Piscinibacter gummiphilus: one gene and its partner. The protein of the gene in region 1 interacts with the protein of each later gene in a pairwise test. Links are inferred from orthologs where the notes say so. Each region holds a gene or a part of one and is shown in the gene's direction. Other genes may lie near its edges.

Evidence for each region.
Region 2: the proteins of odhB (region 1) and lpdA interact in binary tests that used the Escherichia coli proteins (3 or more experiments, as listed by UniProt). The link is inferred for Piscinibacter gummiphilus from one-to-one orthologs.

What each region holds. Positions count from the first base shown.
Region 1 is NZ_CP015118.1:2,884,180-2,889,417, forward strand. Bases 1,057-3,986 are described here. They hold odhB (2-oxoglutarate dehydrogenase complex dihydrolipoyllysine-residue succinyltransferase), read left to right. Parts: upstream 1,057-1,855; coding sequence 1,856-3,118; downstream 3,119-3,986. Other genes in these bases: A4W93_RS12880 (2-oxoglutarate dehydrogenase E1 component), read left to right, coding at 1,057-1,760; lpdA (dihydrolipoyl dehydrogenase), read left to right, coding at 3,129-3,986. Outside these bases: more of A4W93_RS12880, read left to right, coding at 1-1,056; more of lpdA, read left to right, coding at 3,987-4,556; cell division protein ZapE, read left to right, coding at 4,571-5,238. UniProt on the Escherichia coli protein: E2 component of the 2-oxoglutarate dehydrogenase (OGDH) complex which catalyzes the second step in the conversion of 2-oxoglutarate to succinyl-CoA and CO(2).
Region 2 is NZ_CP015118.1:2,304,358-2,309,516, forward strand. Bases 783-3,633 are described here. They hold lpdA (dihydrolipoyl dehydrogenase), read left to right. Parts: upstream 783-1,253; coding sequence 1,254-3,014; downstream 3,015-3,633. Other genes in these bases: aceF (dihydrolipoyllysine-residue acetyltransferase), read left to right, coding at 783-1,228; msbA (lipid A export permease/ATP-binding protein MsbA), read right to left, coding at 3,077-3,633. In the rest of the region: more of aceF, read left to right, coding at 1-782; more of msbA, read right to left, coding at 3,634-4,837; A4W93_RS10485 (TolC family outer membrane protein), read right to left, coding at 4,936-5,159. UniProt on the Escherichia coli protein: Lipoamide dehydrogenase is a component of the glycine cleavage system as well as of the alpha-ketoacid dehydrogenase complexes.

The sequences.
Region 1 (5,238 bases):
GCCAGGGTGTCGTGATGGAAACGCTGGCGCTGGCCCAGACCCGTGGCTACTACACGGGCGGCACGCTGCACATCGTCATCAACAACCAGATCGGCTTCACCACCAGCGACCCGCGCGACACGCGTTCCACGCTGTACTGCACCGACGTCGTCAAGATGATCGAGGCCCCGGTGCTGCACGTGAACGGCGACGATCCCGAAGCCGTGGTGCTCGCCACGCGCCTCGCGCTCGACTACCGCCAGGAGTTCAACAAGGACGTCGTCGTCGACATCGTCTGCTTCCGCAAGCTCGGCCACAACGAACAGGACACCCCGGCGCTCACGCAGCCGCTGATGTACAAGTCGATCGGCAAGCACCCGGGCACGCGCAAGCTGTACGGCGACAAGCTGGTCGCCAACGGCACGCTGAAGAACGAAGGTCCGGACGACCTCGTCAAGACGTACCGCGCCGCGATGGACGCCGGCAAGCACACGGTCGACCCGGTACTCACGAACTACAAGAGCAAGTACGCCGTCGACTGGTCGCCGTTCCTGAACAAGAAGTGGACCGACTCGGCCGACACGGCCCTGCCGTCCGCCGAGATCAAGCGCCTGGCCGAACGCCTGACGACCGTGCCGAACGGCTTCAAGCCGCACGCGCTGGTCGAGAAGGTGCTGGCCGACCGCGCCGCGATGGGCCGGGGCGAGATCAACGTCGACTGGGGCATGGCCGAGTCGCTCGCCTACGCCTCGCTCGTGGCCAGCGGCTACCCGGTGCGCCTGTCGGGTGAAGACTGCGGCCGCGGCACGTTCACGCACCGCCACGCGGTGCTGCACGACCAGAACCGCGAGAAGTGGGACGAAGGCACCTGGACCTCGCTGCAGCACGTGGCCGACGGCCAGGCTCCGTTCGTCGTGATCGACTCGCTGCTGTCCGAAGAGGCCGTGCTCGGCTTCGAATACGGCTACGCCAGCGCCGACCCGAACACGCTCGTGATCTGGGAAGCCCAGTTCGGCGACTTCACCAACGGCGCGCAGGTCGTGATCGACCAGTTCATCGCCTCCGGCGAAGTGAAGTGGGGCCGCGCGAACGGCCTGACGATGCTGCTGCCGCACGGCTACGAAGGCCAGGGTCCGGAGCACTCGTCGGCCCGCCTCGAGCGCTTCATGCAGCTCGCCGCGGACAACAACATGCAGATCGTGCAGCCCACCACGGCCAGCCAGATCTTCCACGTGCTCCGTCGCCAGATGGTGCGCATGTTCCGCAAGCCGCTGGTGGTCATGTCGCCGAAGTCGCTGCTGCGTGCCAAGGACGCGGGTTCGCCGCTGTCCGAGTTCACGAAGGGCGAGTTCCGCACCGTCATCGGTCCGGACCGTTCGGAGATCGAGGCCGACAAGGTCAAGCGCGTGATCGCCTGCTCGGGCAAGGTCGCCTACGACCTGATCAAGCGCCGCGACGAGAAGAAGGCGTGGGACACGGTGATCGTCCGCGTGGAACAGCTGTACCCGTTCCCGCACAAGGCGTTCGCCGCCGAGATGAAGCGTTTCCCGAACGCGACCGAAGTGATCTGGGCGCAGGACGAGCCGCAGAACCAGGGTGCCTGGTTCTTCGTGCAGCACTACATCCACGAGAACATGGTCGAAGGCCAGAAGCTCGGTTACGCCGGCCGTCCGGCGTCCGCTTCGCCGGCCGTGGGTTATGCCCACCTGCACCAGGAGCAGCAGAAGGCGCTGCTCGACCAGGCGTTCGGCAAGCTCAAGGGCTTCGTGCTCTCGAAGTGATGTGACGAGGCGCGGGATGGGCGCGAGGGGCGGATGCCCCCGGCCGTCCCCCGCGCCGCACCACTTCGTCTCCCCCCAAATTCTGGAAGAACAACATGGCAATCGTTGAAGTCAAGGTCCCGCAGCTGTCCGAATCCGTGGCCGAAGCCACCCTGCTGCAGTGGAAGAAGAAGCCGGGCGAAGCTGTCGCCCTCGATGAAATCCTCGTCGAAATCGAAACCGACAAGGTCGTGCTCGAAGTGCCGGCCCCCGCTGCCGGCGTGATGGCCCAGCTCGTCAAGAACGACGGCGAAAGCTGCACGAGCGATGAAGTCATCGCCAAGATCGACACCGACGCGTCGGCCCAGGTGAGCCCGCTCGAGATCAAGCCGGTGCCGGCCTCGGCACCCGCCGCCGCGCCTGCCGCCGCCGGTGGCAACAAGGGCGACGTGGCCATGCCCGCCGCCGCCAAGCTGCTCGCCGAGAACAACCTGGCCGCAAGCAGCGTCGCCGGCACCGGCAAGGATGGCCGCGTGACGAAGGGCGACGTGCTCGGCGCCATCGAAGGTGGCGCGAAGGCCGCTGCCCCGGCCGCCAAGGCCGTGTCGGCCCCGGTGCCCGCCGCCGTGTCGAAGCCGCTGCCCGCCGTGGCCGCGCCCGTCCAGCAGAACCTGGGTGATCGCCCGGAACAGCGCGTGCCGATGAGCCGCCTGCGCGCCCGCATCGCCGAGCGCCTGGTGCAGTCGCAATCCACCAACGCCATCCTGACCACGTTCAACGAAGTGAACATGGCCCCGGTGATGGAGATGCGCAAGAAGTTCCAGGAGAAGTTCGAGAAGGAACACGGCGTCAAGCTCGGCTTCATGAGCTTCTTCGTGAAGGCCGCGGTGCACGCCCTCAAGAAGTACCCGATCGTCAACGCCTCGGTCGACGGCAACGACATCGTCTACCACGGCTACTTCGACATCGGCATCGCCGTGGGCTCGCCGCGCGGCCTCGTGGTGCCGGTGCTGCGCAACGTCGACCAGATGACGTTCGCCGACATCGAGAAGAAGATCGCCGAGTTCGGCGCCAAGGCCCGTGACGGCAAGCTGTCCCTCGAGGAACTGACCGGCGGCACGTTCTCGATCTCGAACGGCGGCACCTTCGGCTCCATGCTGTCGACCCCGATCATCAACCCGCCCCAGTCGGCCATCCTCGGCGTGCACGCCACGAAGGACCGCGCCGTCGTCGAGAACGGCCAAGTGGTCGTCCGTCCGATGAACTACCTGGCGATGAGCTACGACCACCGCATCATCGACGGCCGCGAAGCCGTGCTGTCGCTCGTGGCCATGAAGGAAGCGCTGGAAGACCCGGCCCGCCTGCTGTTCGACATCTGAGGACGACACCATGAGCAAGCAATTCGACGTGGTCGTCATCGGCGGCGGCCCCGGTGGTTACATCGCGGCCATCCGCGCGGCGCAGCTCGGTTTCAACACCGCCTGCATCGACGAATGGAAGAACGAGAAGGGCGGCCCGGCCCCGGGCGGCACCTGCACGAACGTGGGCTGCATTCCCTCGAAGGCGCTGCTGCAGTCCAGCGAGCACTTCGAGCAGGCCGGCCATCATTTCGCCGACCACGGCATCGGCCTGAAGGACCTGAGCATCGACGTCGCGAAGATGCTGGGCCGCAAGGACACCGTCGTGAAGCAGAACAACGACGGCATCCTGTACCTGTTCAAGAAGAACAAGGTCACGTTCTTCCACGGTCGCGGCTCCTTCGTGAAGGCCGCTGACGGCGGCTACGAGCTGAAGGTCGCCGGCGCCGCCGAGGAAACCATCACCGCGAAGCACGTCGTGGTCGCCACGGGCTCCAACCCCCGTGCGCTGCCCGGCGCCGCATTCGACGAGGAGAACATCCTCTCGAACGACGGTGCGCTGCGCATCCCCGCCGTGCCGAAGAAGCTCGGCGTGATCGGCGCCGGCGTGATCGGCCTGGAAATGGGCTCGGTGTGGCGCCGCCTCGGCGCGGAAGTCACCGTGCTCGAAGCACTGCCGGTGTTCCTGGGCGCGGTCGACGAGACCATCGCCAAGGAAGCCCAGAAGGCGCTGAAGAAGCAGGGCCTGAACATCGAGGTCGGTGTCAAGATCTCCGAGGTCAAGAGCGACAAGAAGGGCGTGACCGTCGCCTACGCGAACGCGAAGGGCGAGGCGCAGACCCTGGCGGTCGACAAGCTGATCGTGTCCATCGGCCGTGTGCCGAACACCATCGGCCTGAACGCTGAAAGCGTGGGCCTGAAGCTCGACGAACGCGGCGCCATCGCCGTGGACGACGACTGCAAGACCAACCTGCCGAACGTCTGGGCCATCGGTGACGTCGTGCGCGGCCCGATGCTCGCGCACAAGGCGGAAGAGGAAGGTGTGGCCGTGGCCGAGCGCATCGCCGGCCAGCACGGGCACGTCAACTTCAACACCGTGCCGTGGGTCATCTACACGTCGCCGGAAATCGCGTGGGTGGGCCAGACCGAGCAGCAGCTCAAGGCCGAAGGCCGCGCGTACAAGGCCGGCAGCTTCCCGTTCATGGCCAACGGCCGTGCACGTGCGCTGGGTGACACCACGGGCCTCGTGAAGGTCATCGCCGACGCGAAGACCGACGAGATCCTGGGCGTGCACATGGTGGGGCCGTACGTGTCCGAGCTGATCGCCGAGGCGGTAGTCGCGATGGAGTTCAAGGCCTCGGCCGAGGACATCGCGCGCATCTGCCACGCGCACCCGTCGCTGAGCGAGGCGACGAAGGAAGCCGCCCTGGCGGTGGACAAGCGCACGCTCAACTTCTGACCGGCGCGTTCGAGGTGGGAGTTCGCGACCTCTACGCGCAGACGCTCGCTGAAAAGGGCTTCAAGGCGGACCCCGCGCAACTGCGCGCGGTGGACGCCCTGGAGCGCTGCGAGAACGAGTGGCTCGACTACAAGGCCCGGCGCAGCAATGCGCTGACCAAGATGTTGCGCCACCCGCCCATTCCGCGTGGCGTCTACATGCACGGCGGGGTGGGGCGGGGCAAGAGCTTCCTGATGGACTGCTTCTTCACGTCCGTCCCGCTCACCCGCAAGACCCGCCTGCACTTCCACGAGTTCATGCGCGAGGTGCACCGCGAACTGGGCGAGCTCCAGGGCGTGGTGAACCCGCTGCACGAACTGGGGCGGCGCATCTCGCGCCGCTACCGCCTCATCTGCTTCGACGAGTTCCACGTCGCCGACGTGACCGACGCGATGATCCTGCACCGCCTGCTCGAATCGCTGTTCGAGCACCGCGTGAGCATCGTGACCACGTCGAACTTCAAGCCCGACGACCTGTACCCGAACGGGCTGCACCGTGACCGCATCCTGCCCGCCATCGCGCTCCTGAAGGAGAAGATGGAGGTGCTGAGCGTCGACAACGGCACCGACTACCGCCAGCGTTCGCTGGAGCAGCTGGACCTGTACCACACGCCCCTCGACGACAAGGCCGACAAGGCGATGAC
Region 2 (5,159 bases), 580 kb from region 1 along the record:
GCAGAGCGTGATCACCGTCGAGAGCGACAAGGCCTCGATGGAGATCCCGTCGTCGCACGCCGGGGTGGTCAAGGAACTCAAGATCAAGCTCGGCGACAAGGTCAGCCAGGGCTCGGTGCTGGCCACGCTGGAAGTGGCCGGTGGTGCCCCCGCTGCGGCTGCCGCGGCGCCGGCGCCTGCCGCCGCCTCGGTGCCGGCCGCCGCACCGGAAACCCCGTCGACCCCGGTGGTCGAACGTGTCGTGCCCACGGCCGCGCTGCCCGCCGCCGAACCGCCGCCGGCCACCGGCCGCCTGCCGCACGCGTCGCCCAGCATCCGCAAGCTCGCCCGTGAACTGGGCGTTCCGCTGGCGGAAGTGCGTGGCTCGGGCCTGAAGGGCCGCATCACCCACGCCGACGTGCAGAACTTCGTCAAGGGCGTGATGGACGGCAGCGTGCGCACGCAGGCCCAGGGGAAGGCGCCCGCCGCCGCGGCCGCCGCCGGCGGTGGCGCGTTCCCGGGGCTGCTGCCCTGGCCGCAGGTCGACTTCACGAAGTTCGGCCCGGTCGAGCGCAAGGACCTGTCGCGCATCAAGAAGATCTCGGGCGCGAACCTGCACCGCAACTGGGTCGTGATCCCGCACGTGACGAACCACGACGATGCGGACATCACCGAACTCGAAGCCTTCCGCGTCCAGCTGAACAAGGAGAACGAGAAGTCGGGCGTGAAGGTCACGATGCTCGCGTTCCTGATCAAGGCCATGGTCGCCGCGCTGAAGAAGTTCCCCGACTTCAACGCCTCGCTCGACGGCGAGCAGATCGTGCTGAAGCAGTACTACCACATCGGCTTCGCGGCGGACACGCCGAACGGCCTCGTGGTGCCGGTGCTCAAGGACGCCGACAAGAAGGGCGTGATCCAGATCTCCCAGGAGATGAACGCCCTGGCCGCGAAGGCCCGCGACGGCAAGCTGACCCCGGCCGACATGAGCGGCGGCTGCATCTCGATCTCGTCGCTCGGCGGCATCGGTGGCCGCTACTTCACGCCGATCATCAACGCCCCGGAAGTGGCAATCCTCGGCGTGTGCCGCTCGACGACCGAGCCGGTGTGGGACGGCAAGGCCTTCCAGCCGCGCCTGATGCTGCCGCTCAGCCTGAGCTGGGACCACCGCGTGATCGACGGCGCTTCGGCGGCCCGCTTCAACGCGTACCTCGCGCAGATCCTCGGCGACTTCCGCCGCGTGCTGCTCTAAGCCCCACCTTCACGGAAAGAGAACCATGTCGCTCATCGACATCAAGGTGCCGGACATCGGCGACTCCAAGGACGTGGCCGTCATCGAGCTGCTGGTCAAGCCCGGTGACACCATCAAGGCCGAGCAATCGCTGATCACTGTCGAGAGCGACAAGGCCTCGATGGAGATCCCCGCGACACACGCGGGCGTGGTCAAGGAGCTGAAGGTCAAGCTCGGCGACAAGGTCAGCGAAGGGTCGCTGATCCTGACGCTCGAAGCCAGCGGTGCGGCCGCCCCGGCGCCTGCGCCTGCGCCGGCTCCCGCGCCGGCCGCAGCCGCCCCTGCACCGGCCCCCGCGGCAGCGCCCGTCGCGGCCTCGTCGTTCGGCGGCACCGCCGATGTCGAGTGCGACGTGCTGGTGCTGGGCGCCGGCCCCGGCGGCTACTCCGCCGCGTTCCGCGCCGCCGACCTCGGGCAGAAGGTGGTGCTCGTCGAGCGCTACAAGACGCTCGGCGGCGTGTGCCTGAACGTGGGCTGCATCCCGTCCAAGGCGCTGCTGCACGTGGCCGCCGTGATGGACGAGGCCAAGCACTTCGACGCGCTGGGCGTGGCGTTCGAGGCCCCGAAGGTGGACCTCGACAAGCTGCGCACGCACAAGGAGAAGGTGGTGGGCAAGCTCACCAACGGCCTGAACGCGATGGCGAAGATGCGCAAGGTCACGGTGATCCAGGGCGACGGCGAGTTCGCCGACCCGTACCACCTCGCGGTGACCACGGCCGACGGCAAGAAGGTCGTCAAGTTCAAGAACGCCATCATCGCGGCGGGCTCCGAGGCCGTGAAGCTGCCGTTCCTGCCGAAGGACGACCCGCGCGTGGTGACGTCCACCGGCGCGCTGCAGCTGCGCCAGCTGCCCAAGCGCATGCTGGTGATCGGCGGCGGCATCATCGGCCTCGAGATGGGCACGGTGTACAGCAGCCTCGGCGCGCGCCTCGACGTGGTCGAGATGATGGACCAGCTGATGCTGGGTGCCGACCGCGACATGGTCAAGGTGTGGCAGAAGATGAACGCGCCGCGCTTCGACAACATCATGCTGAAGACGAAGACCGTCGGGGCCGAGGCCACGAAGGACGGCATCAAGGTCACGTTCGAAGGCGAGGGCGCTCCGAAGGAGCCTCAGCTGTACGACCTCGTGCTGCAGGCCGTGGGCCGCGTGCCCAACGGCAAGCGCATCGGTGCCGAGAAGGCCGGCGTGGCCGTGGGCGACCGCGGCTTCATCACGGTCGACAAGCAGATGCGCACCAACGTGCCGCACATCTTCGCCATCGGCGACATCGTGGGCCAGCCCATGCTCGCCCACAAGGCGGTGCACGAAGGCCACGTGGCGGCGGAAGTCGCGGCCGGCCACAAGGCCGAGTTCGACGCCCGCGTGATCCCGAGCGTCGCCTACACCGACCCCGAGGTGGCGTGGGTGGGCGTGACGGAGGACGAGGCGAAGGCCAAGGGCCTGAAGATCAAGAAGGGCGTGCTGCCCTGGAACGCGTCGGGCCGCGCCATCGCGAACACGCGCGACGAGGGCTTCACGAAGCTGATCTTCGACGAGGAAACGCACCGCATCATCGGCGGCGGCATCGTCGGCACGCATGCCGGGGACCTGATCTCGGAAGTGGCGCTGGCCATCGAGATGGGCGCCGACGCGGTGGACATCGGCAAGACGATCCACCCGCACCCGACGCTCGGCGAGAGCGTGGGCCTCGCCGCGGAAGCGGCCGAGGGCGAGTGCACGGACCTGCCGCCGGTCAAGCGCTGATCTGATCGTGTGATCGGACCAAAGGCCCGCGCCGTGAGGTGCGGGCCTTTTTGTTTCCGCTTTCAGCGGGTGCCGAACTGGATGCCGTGCAGCTTGGCGAAGAGCCCGTTCTTCTGGAGCAACTCGGCCTGCGTGCCTTGTTCGACGACCCGGCCCGCCTCCAGCACCACCACCTTGTCGGCGTTGGCGATGGTGGACAGCCGGTGCGCGATGACGATGCTGGTGCGGTCGCGCATCAGGTTGTCCATCGCCTGCTGGATCAGGCGTTCCGACTCCGAATCGAGGGCCGACGTGGCCTCGTCGAGGATGATGATGGGCGCGTCCTTGTAGATCGCGCGGGCGATCGCGAGGCGCTGGCGCTGGCCGCCCGACAGCTTCGTGCCGTTGTGGCCCACCAGGGTGTCCAGCCCCTCCGGCAGGCCGTCGACCAGCTCGAGGAGGTTGCTCGCCTGCAGCGCGGCGCGCACGCGCGCCGGATCGGGGGTCTCGCTGCTCAGGCAGACGTTGTCCCGGACCGTGCCGTTGAGCAGCACCACGTCCTGGCTCACGAGCGCGATCTGCGAGCGCAGCGAGGCGAGGCTCCAGTCCTTGAGCGGCACGCCGTCGAGCGAGATCGTGCCGGTGGACGGTTCGATGAAACGGGGCAGCAGGTTGATGAGCGTGGTCTTGCCCGCGCCGGACGGCCCCACGAGGGCCACGGTGCTGCCTTGGGGCACGTCGAGGTCGATGTCGGTGAGGGCGGCCGGTGCATCCGCTGCGCCGTAGCGGACGCCGACGCCGCGGAAGGTCAGGTGGCCGGCGGTGCGGTCCACCGCATGGGTGCCACCCGACTCGGCCTGGCTTGTGTGGATCAGATCCTGCCCGCGTTCCAGTGCGGCCAGGCCGCGCGTGACGGCGCTCGACACGTCGGTGAGCCGGCGGATGGGCGTGGCGATGCCGATGGCCGTGGTGATGAAGGCGACGAAGGTGCCCATGCTGCCGCCGGTCTGGCTGTTCTGCCACAGCGCCACCGCGATGATGATGGCGAGCGCCATGGCGGTGAACAGCTGGATCAGCGGCGTCACCGTGGCCGACGCCGCGGTCGACTTGAGCATCAGGCGGAAGAGCGAACGGCTTTCGGTCTCGAACCGCTCGGCCTGCGGCCGCTGGACGCCGTGCAGCCGCACCACGCGCCACGCAAGCACGTTTTCCTCGACCACGTAGCCCAGCCGGTCCACCGCGGTCTGCGAGGACAGCGTGATGCGCCGCATGCGCCGGCTGAAGTAGCGCATGGTGATGGCGAGCACCGGTGCCAGTGCGAGGATGACGGCGGTGAGCTGCCAGTTCAGCAGCAGCAGCGTGATGAGCAGCGCGACGACTGTGAACGAATCCTTCAGGAGGGTCTGGAGGGCGCTCACCAACTGGGCGATCCCGTTGATCGCCTCGTAGACCACGGTGTTCGTGAGGCTGCTGCCCGTGCGCTCGCCGAACAGCGCACCGTCGGACTGGAGCACGCGCTCGAACAGGCGACGCCGCAGGGCCAGGGCACCGCGGTTGGCGGTCCAGGCGAGCGAGTAGTCGACGATGAACCCGGCGATGCCCCGCACCAGGAAGATGACGATCAGCAGGATGGGAATGGCCCAGTACGGGGGCGGCATCAGGTCGGGCAGCCAGGGGATCGGCGGCTTCTTGAGGCCGCCGTCGACCAGCGGCACCATCAGCCAGGCGAGGGCGCTCTCGCAGGCCGCGGAGATCGCGGCGCCGAGGCCGCCCAGGGCCACGGCCCACAGGGTGCCTCGGAAATAGGGTTTCAGCGCGGCAAGGCGCTGAGACAAGGTGGACATCGGCGTTCGCGTGTGGACTTCGTGCAGAGAACGCGAATCTAACCGGTCTTGGGGCCGATGCGGCGCGGATCGTGGTGGCGATGCCGCGCCGCCGGGGGTCAGCGGCCCGATTCCCGCAGGATCAGCCACTTCCCATCGATCAGGCGCCACGTCAGCACCTTGTCGGTGATGTCGGTGAGCTGGTTCGAGCGGAACGTCTGGCGGAAGCGGGTCTCGACCGTGGTGGCGTCGATGGCCGTGGCCACGGGGTTGGCGATCAGCACCGCGATCTCGCCCGGACGGGCCAGCACCGCGCGCCGCTGGGCGCGCCAGCGGTCGATCG